DNA from 3 places in the Rhodococcus sovatensis genome. Region 2 is predicted to be linked to each of the others. Evidence: riboswitches for the same ligand, from Rfam matches in the RefSeq annotation. Region 2 holds a riboswitch; each other region holds the start of a gene.
What was found. Region 2 has a riboswitch for thiamine pyrophosphate ahead of thiO (glycine oxidase ThiO). Riboswitches for the same ligand answer to the same signal wherever they lie in the genome.
Positions count from the first base shown of each region.

Region 1: linked by a shared signal. The riboswitch ahead of WDS16_RS23310 (3-oxoacyl-ACP reductase) and the one ahead of thiO (glycine oxidase ThiO) in region 2 are both predicted to bind thiamine pyrophosphate.
Region 3: linked by a shared signal. The riboswitch ahead of WDS16_RS15315 (TenA family protein) and the one ahead of thiO (glycine oxidase ThiO) in region 2 are both predicted to bind thiamine pyrophosphate.

Region 1 covers NZ_CP147846.1:5,001,302-5,004,551, reverse strand. Annotated here, with positions in the region: gene WDS16_RS23315 (LLM class flavin-dependent oxidoreductase) at 1-1,134, opposite strand, end outside; gene WDS16_RS23310 (3-oxoacyl-ACP reductase) at 1,138-1,893, opposite strand; TPP riboswitch at 1,947-2,041, opposite strand; gene WDS16_RS23305 (hypothetical protein) at 2,109-2,411, shown strand; gene WDS16_RS23300 (alpha-amylase family glycosyl hydrolase) at 2,437-3,250, opposite strand, start outside.
Region 2 covers NZ_CP147846.1:3,923,229-3,926,478, forward strand. Annotated here, with positions in the region: gene WDS16_RS18190 (thiazole synthase) at 1-698, opposite strand, end outside; gene thiS (sulfur carrier protein ThiS) at 703-900, opposite strand; gene thiO (glycine oxidase ThiO) at 908-1,966, opposite strand; TPP riboswitch at 1,966-2,077, opposite strand; gene thiE (thiamine phosphate synthase) at 2,103-2,798, shown strand; gene WDS16_RS18210 (NUDIX hydrolase) at 2,795-3,250, opposite strand, start outside.
Region 3 covers NZ_CP147846.1:3,316,269-3,319,518, reverse strand. Annotated here, with positions in the region: gene WDS16_RS15320 (ABC transporter substrate-binding protein) at 1-973, opposite strand, end outside; gene WDS16_RS15315 (TenA family protein) at 955-1,665, opposite strand; TPP riboswitch at 1,659-1,758, opposite strand; gene WDS16_RS15310 (hypothetical protein) at 1,859-2,269, shown strand; gene WDS16_RS15305 (hypothetical protein) at 2,281-2,931, opposite strand; gene WDS16_RS15300 (carboxylesterase/lipase family protein) at 3,008-3,250, shown strand, end outside.

The DNA of each region.
Region 1 (3,250 bases), 1.1 Mb from region 2:
GGCGGCACCGCCGCTGACCCAGGCTTCCATCTCGTCCGCGATCGATTCGGGAGTGCCGATCATCGTCGCATGTCCGCCGCCTGCAGCAAGGGTGCCGAGAAGCTCACGCACGGTTGGCTTGTCCTTGGCGACGATGCGCAGAATGGTCTCGTAGCGTCCGTGCGGACCCGTGAACTCCTCGACCGGCGGGAGAGTGGGAACTGGCGCGTCCAATTCCCACTCTCGACAATCCTGTTCGACGTACATGCCCAGCTGACGCAATGACTGCTCGACAGGCAGCAATGCATCGAGTTCGGCCTTCTTCGCGTGTGCTTCGGTCATGGTCGACCCGATATACGTGACGAGGCCAGGCATGATGCCCACCGAATTTCCATCGCGGCCGGCCTTGTGGATTCGCGACTTCACGTCGGCGTAATAGCCTGCCCCCGAATCGATATCGTAGGCAACAGCGTAAATCGCCTCGGCGTAACGCGCCGCGAGATCCCGGCCCTCGCCCGACGCACCGGCCTGGAACAGCACCGGCCGTCCCTGGGGTGAGCGAGGGACCGTCAACGGGCCATCGACTCGAAAGTACTTGCCCACGTGATCGATCGAATGCACGCCGTCGGGGTCCGCGTACTGACCATCACGATCGAGCTTGAGGGCGTCGCCGTCCCAGCTGTCCCACAGCGCAAGTGCAACCTCGACGAACTCCTCGGCACGGGCGTAACGCTCAGCGCGAGCCGGTATCTCGGTGAACCCGTGATTGCGGGCTTCGGCGTCGAACATGGAGGTGACGACGTTCCACCCCGCACGCCCGCCGCTGATGTGATCGAGGGAGGCGAGGAGGCGGGCAGCATGGAACGGCGTGTAGAAGGTGGTGGACACCGTCGTGACCAGTCCAATGTGCGATGTCGCCCGCGCCATCGCCGTCAGCGCGGTGATGGGCTCGAGGAACCAGGTGCCCGCTCCTGCCGGATCACGCACCGAATGCCCGTCGGCGAAGAAGACTGCGTCGAGCTTCCCTCGCTCCGCGGTCCGCGCGAGCTCCTCGTAGTAGCCGATATCGCCGAGATCCTCCACACGAGAGCTCGAATGGCGCCACGCGGCACTGTGGTGGCCGCAGCCGAACAGAAATGCGTTGAGATGCAGCATCGTTCAGTCCTTGACCAGTCCGCCGTCCACCACGAGATTCTGTCCGGTCACCGACCTCGACCACGGTGAGGCAAAGAACAGCAGCGCGTCGGCGAATTCTGCGGGCGTCACCACTCGCTGCAGTGGAGTCGACGCAGCAATCAAGTCGAACACCGCCTCGGGCGTCGCCGCGCTGGCGTCCGTCGTACGAAGCAATCCACCGGAGACCATGTTGACGGTGATGCCGTCGACACCGAGATCGGCTGCGAGCGTGCGGGTCAGGGACAGCAGGGCTGCTTTCGACGCCGTGTAGTCATGGTACGGCACCACCGGGTTCTGAAAGAGATTGGTTCCGACGTTGATGATTCGACCGAAACCCGCTGTCCGCATTCCGGGCAACGCGCGCTGGGTTGTCGTCAACGCTCCACGAACAGTTCCCTGGAACTGTGCATCGAACTGCTCCCACGAGATGGAGTCGGCCTTGCTTCGGGCGTCGCCGTTGAACGAAAAGTCGGCGAGGGCGTTGTTGACGACGGTAGTGACCGTGGTTCCGAAGTGCTGCTCGGCGGCGGTGAAGAGCGCGTCCATCTCTTCGGCAACGGTGATGTCCGCTTGCACGGCCAAGCCGCCGATCTCTGCAGCGAGCTGCTCGGCCGACACCGCGCTGGCGCGATAGTTCACGACAACGCGAGCCCCCTGGTGCGCGAATGCTCGGGCGATCGAGGTGCCGAGCCCTCGTCCCGCTCCGGTGACCAACACGGTCTGCTCGTCGAAATTCATGTGCTTCCTCTCGCTCGCTGGTCGACATGCGGCGGCGGAGAAGACAATGCACCCCGTGCGGATGCAGACATCCCTACGCTGGTGTTGACCAGATCAGGTTCGACGGGTGTGATCTCAGCCGCTCGGTGCGGCACCCCGTGTCGCCGACGAGTGTACCTCTCGGGCTTTGTTGCTGTATCTAGCGCTGGCAGTAGAGATGAATATAGGCTCCTACGATGCGCGAACGAGAGTACGTCGAGTACTGGTTGGACGAGAACGTCGTGCTCGTCCTCGACAACCGCGTCGTCGAGATCTTCGATTCGACACAGCAGACAGTCTCGGGCCGACCCCGCTGGCACGTTTCGCACATCGGAGTCGACGCGAAGCCGCGGGGCGGCGGGCTACGAGTGAAGATCGGTGCACGCCTGCCCGATGACTCGATGTCCTACCTCAGTGGTCAAGCGGTGTTCGATGTCCCGGAGGACAAAGTCCCGCACGTGTTGGCGTTCTTCGACCGCGCGAAGCTCGCCAGAGGCTGACCGAAGATTCGGCTTTCCGGGGCAGCTACTTCGTACCGAAGACAGCCCACCCGTGTGCCGGGACCGAGCTCCACCCCGAATGTTCGGATGCGTCCCCGGCCACGACGTCACCGGATACGCGATAGTCGACCGCCTCGTTCCCGAGGTTGAGGGCGACGTACAGCACGTTGTCGGCGTCGTACGCTCGGTAGAGCATGGCTGTGTTGGTCAGCTCGAGAGTCTCGGTTCGTGCGTGATGCAGCCATGGATTGCGCCTGCGTAGACCGATCAGCTGCTGATGCAAGTGGAAGATCGGCCACCCTGCCGGATCGAGTTGTTCCTTCGCCATGGGGAATTCGGGACGAACATCGTCGTCGCCACCGACGCGCTCCTCCTTGACACCATGGAATCCCTGCTCGTCGCCGTAGTAGATCATCGGCGTTCCGCCGGTCGTGAACAGCACGACGAGGGCGTGCGCGAGGTGCCGCTCGTCGGTGATCGTGCTTGCGATTCGGTTCACGTCGTGGTTGCCGACGAACGTCGCCGGGACGAACGTGTCCATCCAGTCGTTGTGGCGGCCCAGCGCATGAGAAAGCTCGAAGAAGTTTTCCTCGACGATGCCGCTCCACGTCGCCTTCCACAGTTCGTACTGGGTCACCGAATCCAGTGAACTCGACGTCACGATCGCGGCGTAGTCGCCGTGTATCACCTCGCCGAGGAAGTATGCGTTCGGGTGCTTTTCCCGTACGCGGGGGATCACCGCGCTCCAGAACTTCGGCGGCACAGCGTATGCCGCGTCCAACCGCCAACCGTCGGCGCCGCGGCTCAGCCAGTGATCCATGACGTCGGCGACGTAGTCC
Region 2 (3,250 bases):
CGAGCCTCGTACCCGGCCGACACCGCATGCCGCATCGCCGACGCCATCAACGCGGGATCTTTCGCGCGGGTGACAGCGGTCGCGAGAAGGACCGCATCGCACCCCAGCTCCATGGCCAGCGCTGCATCGCTCGCGGTTCCGATCCCCGCGTCGAGGATGACGGGCACCGACGCGGCGTCGACGATCATCTCGATGTTGTGCGGGTTGGAAATGCCGAGACCAGTTCCGATTGGCGCACCGAGCGGCATGACGGCCGCGCAACCGATGTCCTCGAGCCTTAGCGCGAGCACCGGATCATCGGTGGTGTACGGGAGGACGTGAAAACCGTCGTCGACCAGTTGCTCTGCGGCCTTGACCAGTTCGATCGCGTCGGGCAGCAGGGTCCGCTCGTCGGCGATGACTTCGAGCTTCACCCAATTCGTTTCGAGAGCTTCACGACCCAGCTGAGCGGTCAGGACCGCTTCGGCGGCGCCTCGACACCCTGCAGTGTTCGGCAGCGGCGCGATGTTCAACTTGCGCAGCAGATCGAGCACGCCGGTACCGCCCGCAGCGTCGACGCGTCGCATCGCGACGGTGGTCAGCTCGGTGCCCGACGCGACGAGCGCGTCCTCCAACACCGCGAGGTTCGCGGCTCCCCCGGTGCCCATGATGAGCCGGGAGTCGAAGGCCTTGTCTGCAATCTTCAATACGTCCGACATTTGCTCAACCACCCTGCACAGCCGTGAGAATCTCGATGGTAGAACCCTTTTCGACGGTTGTTGCGTCCCATCTACTCTTGGGCAACACTGTTCCGTCGACGGCAACTGCGATACCCCGCTCGGGCATGGACAGCTGCAAGAGAAGCTGCCGCATGGTCACGTCCGCAGCGATGTCCAGCTCTTTCCCATTGACCGTAATCATTTCTTTCCTAACCTTTCGGTCCAAGGACGGGCTCGAATCGGGATGGATCTGCTGCCTTGGCTTCGGGGAGTGTGTCGCCGCAGAGGAGCGCCGAGACGGCGTCTGCAGTGATGGGCGTCAACAGGATTCCGTTGCGACCGTGACCTGATGCGACGATGACGCGTTCGGAGAGACGCCCGATGACGGGTAGCCCGTCGGGGCTCATCGGTCTCAGCCCCGCCGCGCTTTCGTACAGTTCGTATTCGCCGATGCTCGGCATGAGTCGTTCGGCGTCGGCTATGAGGTCACGCACCCCTGCGACGGTGACCTGTGTGTCGTGGCCCGATTCGTACTGGGTGGCACCGACGACCAGTCCATCGCCGCGCGGAACGAGGTAGATGGGGCGGCCGTGAACGCTGCCGCGAATCGTGCGGGTGGGGGCGCTACCTGCGCTCGGGCGTCGACGCAGCCTGAGAATTTCGCCTTTCACGGCGCGAACCGGCATTGCAGGGAGCAACGACGCAGTCTGCGCGCCGGCCGCGACGACGATCTGATCGGCATCCAGAGCGTCCAGGTCTGTCACCGCCTCGCCGATGATCTCCACTCCAACTGCGGCTTCCTTCAACGCGGCCATCAGGGCCCGGTTGTCGACGGCCAGTTCGGTGGGCGCGAGAAGCCCGAGGCGAATGTTCTGGGCCAGCGAAGGTTCGAGTTCACGAATCTGCGCGCGACCGAGGATCTCGAGTTCGTGCCCCTGCTGCCCGACGAATTCGGCAATGGTTCGCAGATCCTCGGCGTCGGCGGCATCGAGTGCAACGGTGAGCGAACCGGTCGAGGAGAACACGTCACCGGGAAGTGATCGAGCGAACTCCGGCCACCGCGCCAACGAGTGCGCGCCCAGTGCGAGCAGTTCGTGTTCACCGGGCCATCCCTCCGACAGCGGAGCTAGCATTCCGCCCGCGACCCACGACGCCCCTGAGCCGAGCATCGGGTCGTACAACCGCACCGACCAGCCGTCACGCGCTGCCCGCACTGCTACCGCCAGGCCGATGACACCGCCGCCGACCACTGCCAGAGTTCCGGACATCTCACAACCACCTCACTCCCTGCGCCGGCATGATCCGGTTCAGGTATTGACGGTAAGGACGGCGTGCCCACTCTCAGCCCTGCGTACCCCAGGACTCCCGTGTATCGACCAACTGCTCACAGACTACCTTTGCACTGTGTATCCCACTCAGAGCTCCCGTAACGAATCGGCGCGCGAGCGGTTGACCTCGGCCCGCCTGTATCTGTGCACCGACGCCAGGCGCGAGCTCGGCGACCTCGCCCAGTTCGCCGAGGCTGCGCTCTCCGGCGGCGTCGACATCATCCAGCTGCGTGACAAGAATTCGGCCGGTGAGCGCGAGTTCGGTCCTCTCGAAGCCAAGGACGAACTAGCTGCGTTGGCAGTTCTGTCCGCCGCGACGAAGCGCCACGGTGCACTGTTGGCCGTGAACGATCGGGCGGATCTCGCATTGGCGTCCAATGCGGACGTGCTGCATCTCGGCCAGAACGACCTGCCTGTGCATTACGCGCGGCAGATCCTCGGGCCCGACGTCGTCATCGGTCGTTCGACGCAGAATCGCAACCAGGCGAGCCTGGCTGCCATCGAGGATGGCGTCGACTACTTCGCGACGGGACCGGTGTGGGCGACTCCCACCAAGCCGAACCGCACGGCGGCCGGGCTCGAGCTGCTGCGCAGCACCGCCGAATCCGCGCCCTCGCGCCCATGGTTCGCCATCGGCGGCGTCGACGCAGGCAATGTCGACGAAGTGCTCGCCGCAGGTGCCGATCGGATCGTCGTGGTCCGTGCCATCACGCAGGCCCGAGATCCACAGGCCGCAGCGCAGGAACTGTCACAGAAGCTGACGCGAAGCTAGTCCAGCCAGCCGAGCACGGTCGACGGCGACAGGACATGCACCGTCGTCGGCAGTCGTTCTCTGAGTCCCCGGTCCGCCGTGACGAGCGCGGTCAATGCGGAACCTTCGTGGGCGCGCCGGGCGAGTTCGTCGTCGCCGCTGGCCGAGGCGTGAAAGATGGGGATACGGACGTCCTCGAACTGCGCAGCCCGCGCTTCGCCTTCGAGCACCGCTTCGATTTCCTTCAACCACCCGAAGCTCCCACCGGGTAGTTCGACGGTGCGCGGCAGGATGTCGGCAAGCGAGGCCAGTAGTGCTTTGGTCGCTCCGCTACGGTCCTTCCACCAGCCGTCTGGGCGGGAACCCAGGACGTTCGCAGTGTCCAGAAGCACCCGCAGAGGCTCTGTTCGTAGCGCCGGCCAGCTGGCGGCGAAACCGGGATGAAGCGGCAGCTGATCGACCATCACCTCAGG
Region 3 (3,250 bases), 610 kb from region 2:
GCTCGGTGTCGAGCGCATTGCCACCTTCGTCGACGAGAACACCGTTCTCGTACAGGAATTTCGAGTATTCGGTCCACTTGGCGAGATCCTGCCCGCCGACGGTGCCCGCTGCGTCCTTCATGTACTTCTCGGCCAGCATGTGCTGGCTTTCGAACACCAGGGACTCGTCGGTGAACGTGCCAGGATTGGCATCGATGATGTCCTGAGCGGCGCGCTCTGGTTCGTCGGCCGCGAACTGGTATCCGCGCTGCAACGCCTGGACGAACTTCCTTCCCTCCTCAGGATTGTCGGCAAGCCAGTTTTCGTTTCCGCTGATCGTGATCGCGTACGCGTCGGGGAAGCCGTAGTCCGTGCTTTCGAAGTACTTCATCGGCGTCCCGCTGTGTTCGGCCTCGAGGCCTTCCCACGCGAGGTACGACACGGTGAAGTCGGCAGTACCCGAGTACACGGCCTCGTACGCAGAGGTGCCGAGCACGACGGTCTCGTATTCGCCGGTACCACCGTCGTTCTGAATGATCTGACGTAGTCCGGCTTGTTCACCGGTATCTCCGAAGCCGGCGTACACCTTGCCGTCCAGTGCCTTCGGGCTGGGAATGTCGTCGCGGTCGGCGCGTACGCCGATCGCGGTTGCCCAGTGTTGAAGTGGCGCAAGTACCGAAATTATCTGCGCACCTGCGGATTTCGCGAATGTCGTAGAGCTTTGAGTGCTGATACCGAACTCGGCATTGCCCGAGTCGACGAGTGTGTCCGGTGAGGTGTTGTTGTAGGGAAGCACCTCGACGTCGAGTCCGGCGTCGGCGAAGTAACCCTCTTGAAGCGCCACATACAATCCGGTGTGATTGGTGTTCGGAGTCCAGTCCAGAGCGAACCGGATGTTGTCCGTATCGTTCGTCTGCGCACAGGATGACAGACCGAGGATCGACACCGCTGCGATGGACATAGCGAATAGTTTTCTCACAGCGACACCGGCCATGGTGTCGGATGCAATGCGGTGTCCCAGAACATCAGCTCGTATCGAGTGGCCGACACGAAGGATCGGATCATCGCCTCGCGCTGAGCCTCGGTCGCGAGCGTCGCAGCCTCGTCGACGAGGCTGCGCGCACCGTCGACGACAGTGCGAAACTCTTCGGAGTCGTACGTCGAAACCCAACGCGCATAGGGATGTTCAGGGTCCGCCAGCAATACATCCCTGGCGGCGCCCGACAGTCGGACGGCCACGTCCGCGTAGATCCAGAAGCACGGCAGAACCGCCGCTGCCGCAACCGCGTACGGTTCTGTCGCTGCTGTGGCGATCAGGTACGAGACGTATCCCAAGCATGCCGACGAGTGTTCGGCGCGTGAATTCGCGTTGGGGAGTAGGTCGCTCGACAGTAGCGAGTGGTGAAGTGAGGCTTCCTCGACGGCGCCGGCCGCCGAGGCAGCCCAGAACGCCGCCGTGGTCGCGTCGGGTGCCTTAGAGGCGAGGATCGACAATGCCTTGGCGTATCCGGCCAGGTAGAGCTCGTCCTGCTCGATATAGGTGCGGAACGCGTCGAGCGGCAAGGAGCCGTCGCCGAGTAGTCGCAGAAACTTCAAGTCGTCGATTGCGGCGCGTAGCTCGGCCGTTGCTTCCCACAATCGATCCGTATGGCGGACAGAGTCCACCGAGTGCACAGGCGTAGTCATCGCCTCGACATCCCTTCGTCAGCATTACCTGCATCAGGTTCGACGGGTGTGATCTCAGCATCCGCATGTACGGACGCACCCCGTGTCAGAACATCGCCGACCATACATCATCGCGTCCGGCGGTCCGCACGTGAGCACAGACGGAGGCCGGATTTTCCCGCGCACGTGGTCGGGCCGGACGTAGGCTACGCCGATGAGCACAGCCCGCACGTGTACCAGAGCCGCAGCGGCCATCGGAGTTACAGCTGGGATCATCCTGGCCGGTAGTGGCATCGCGAACGCCGACGAGTGGCCCCCGATCCCGGACTATCCGAGCCCCAGCGTGCCCTTCGAAACCAAGAACTTCCTGACGCCCACCGATCCGGCCTACTGGAATCCGTTGCTCGCAGAGAACCGGTTGACCTCGCCGTACGGTACCGATACGAGGATCGTGTGTACCGCGTTTCACGGTGTGCTCACCGGATGCTGGCAGGCCGACGAACAGGGCAACCCGCACAAGCTCGTCGCGTTGCCGTTCGATTTTCCGAATGTCACGGGATCGTCGATGCCTGGTGGCGGCCCGCAGCACTTCGTCTACCCGGGGTTCATTCCAGGAATCGGCTGAGCCAAGAAGTTCTACTTCAGTTCGAACGCCGAGTCCGACACGGTGAATCCGTGACCGACTTGGTCCGCGCAGCTGACGCCGGTCTTTTCCTCGACCCGGCACGTCAACCCGTTCGAGCTGCCCGAGCCAGGAATCGACAGCGTCTCGCCGTACGGCAGTGCGCGTGCCGTGCCGTCGAACCGGTGGAAGCGGGGATCTCCCGAGCTGAGAAATCGGGCAGGCGACCCTGCGGTCAGCTCGATGGTATTCGGCGCGACCCGGGAATCAGGAGCCCCGCTGCCCTCGACGCGTGGAGCGGTCGACGGGAATTCTCCGTGGCAGCCGGCAACGGACGTCACGGTGACGAACACGGCACACTCGAATTTCCCACTCGGAGAGGTGAAGTAGTAGAAGCCGTCGTTTCCTTCGAATCGCGAGGCGTCGGCGGTGGGCGGAGCTGTGGTGGTGGTACTGGGTCGTTGCGACGAACTACTGCTCGGTGTCCCCGTCGTGCTCGGTGTCCCAGTAGTGGTCGGGCTGGTAGTGCGGACAACGGACGGTGGATCGGTGTCGACGGTCGCGAGCGGCGCTGTCGCCGTGCCGTCGACGTCGGAGCTGCAGCCGGCGAGAAGTACCGCCCACAGAGCACACGCTGAGCCACCGTATGCCCGCAGTCGGTTCATGTCGCCAGCATAAACAAGCGAACCCGCTCATCTGGAGTTGGTACGTTGGCGTTCGTCGAGCAACGAAGGAGGTGCCATGGGTGACGCGACTTGCCGAGTGGCCACTCCCTACGGGGACGTGGTCGGCTATATGGACGGCACCGTGTACGCGTGGAAGGGCATCCCCTACGCGGCGGCACCCGACGGCGAGCATCGATTCCGATCTCCACGCCCGGCCGAGCCCTGGTCGGAGCCGTTGGATTGCCGAAAGTTCGGCGCGGTCGCTCCGCAAGGACTGGACAATCCTGTCCCGATGGACCCCGACATTCCAATGGCGGAG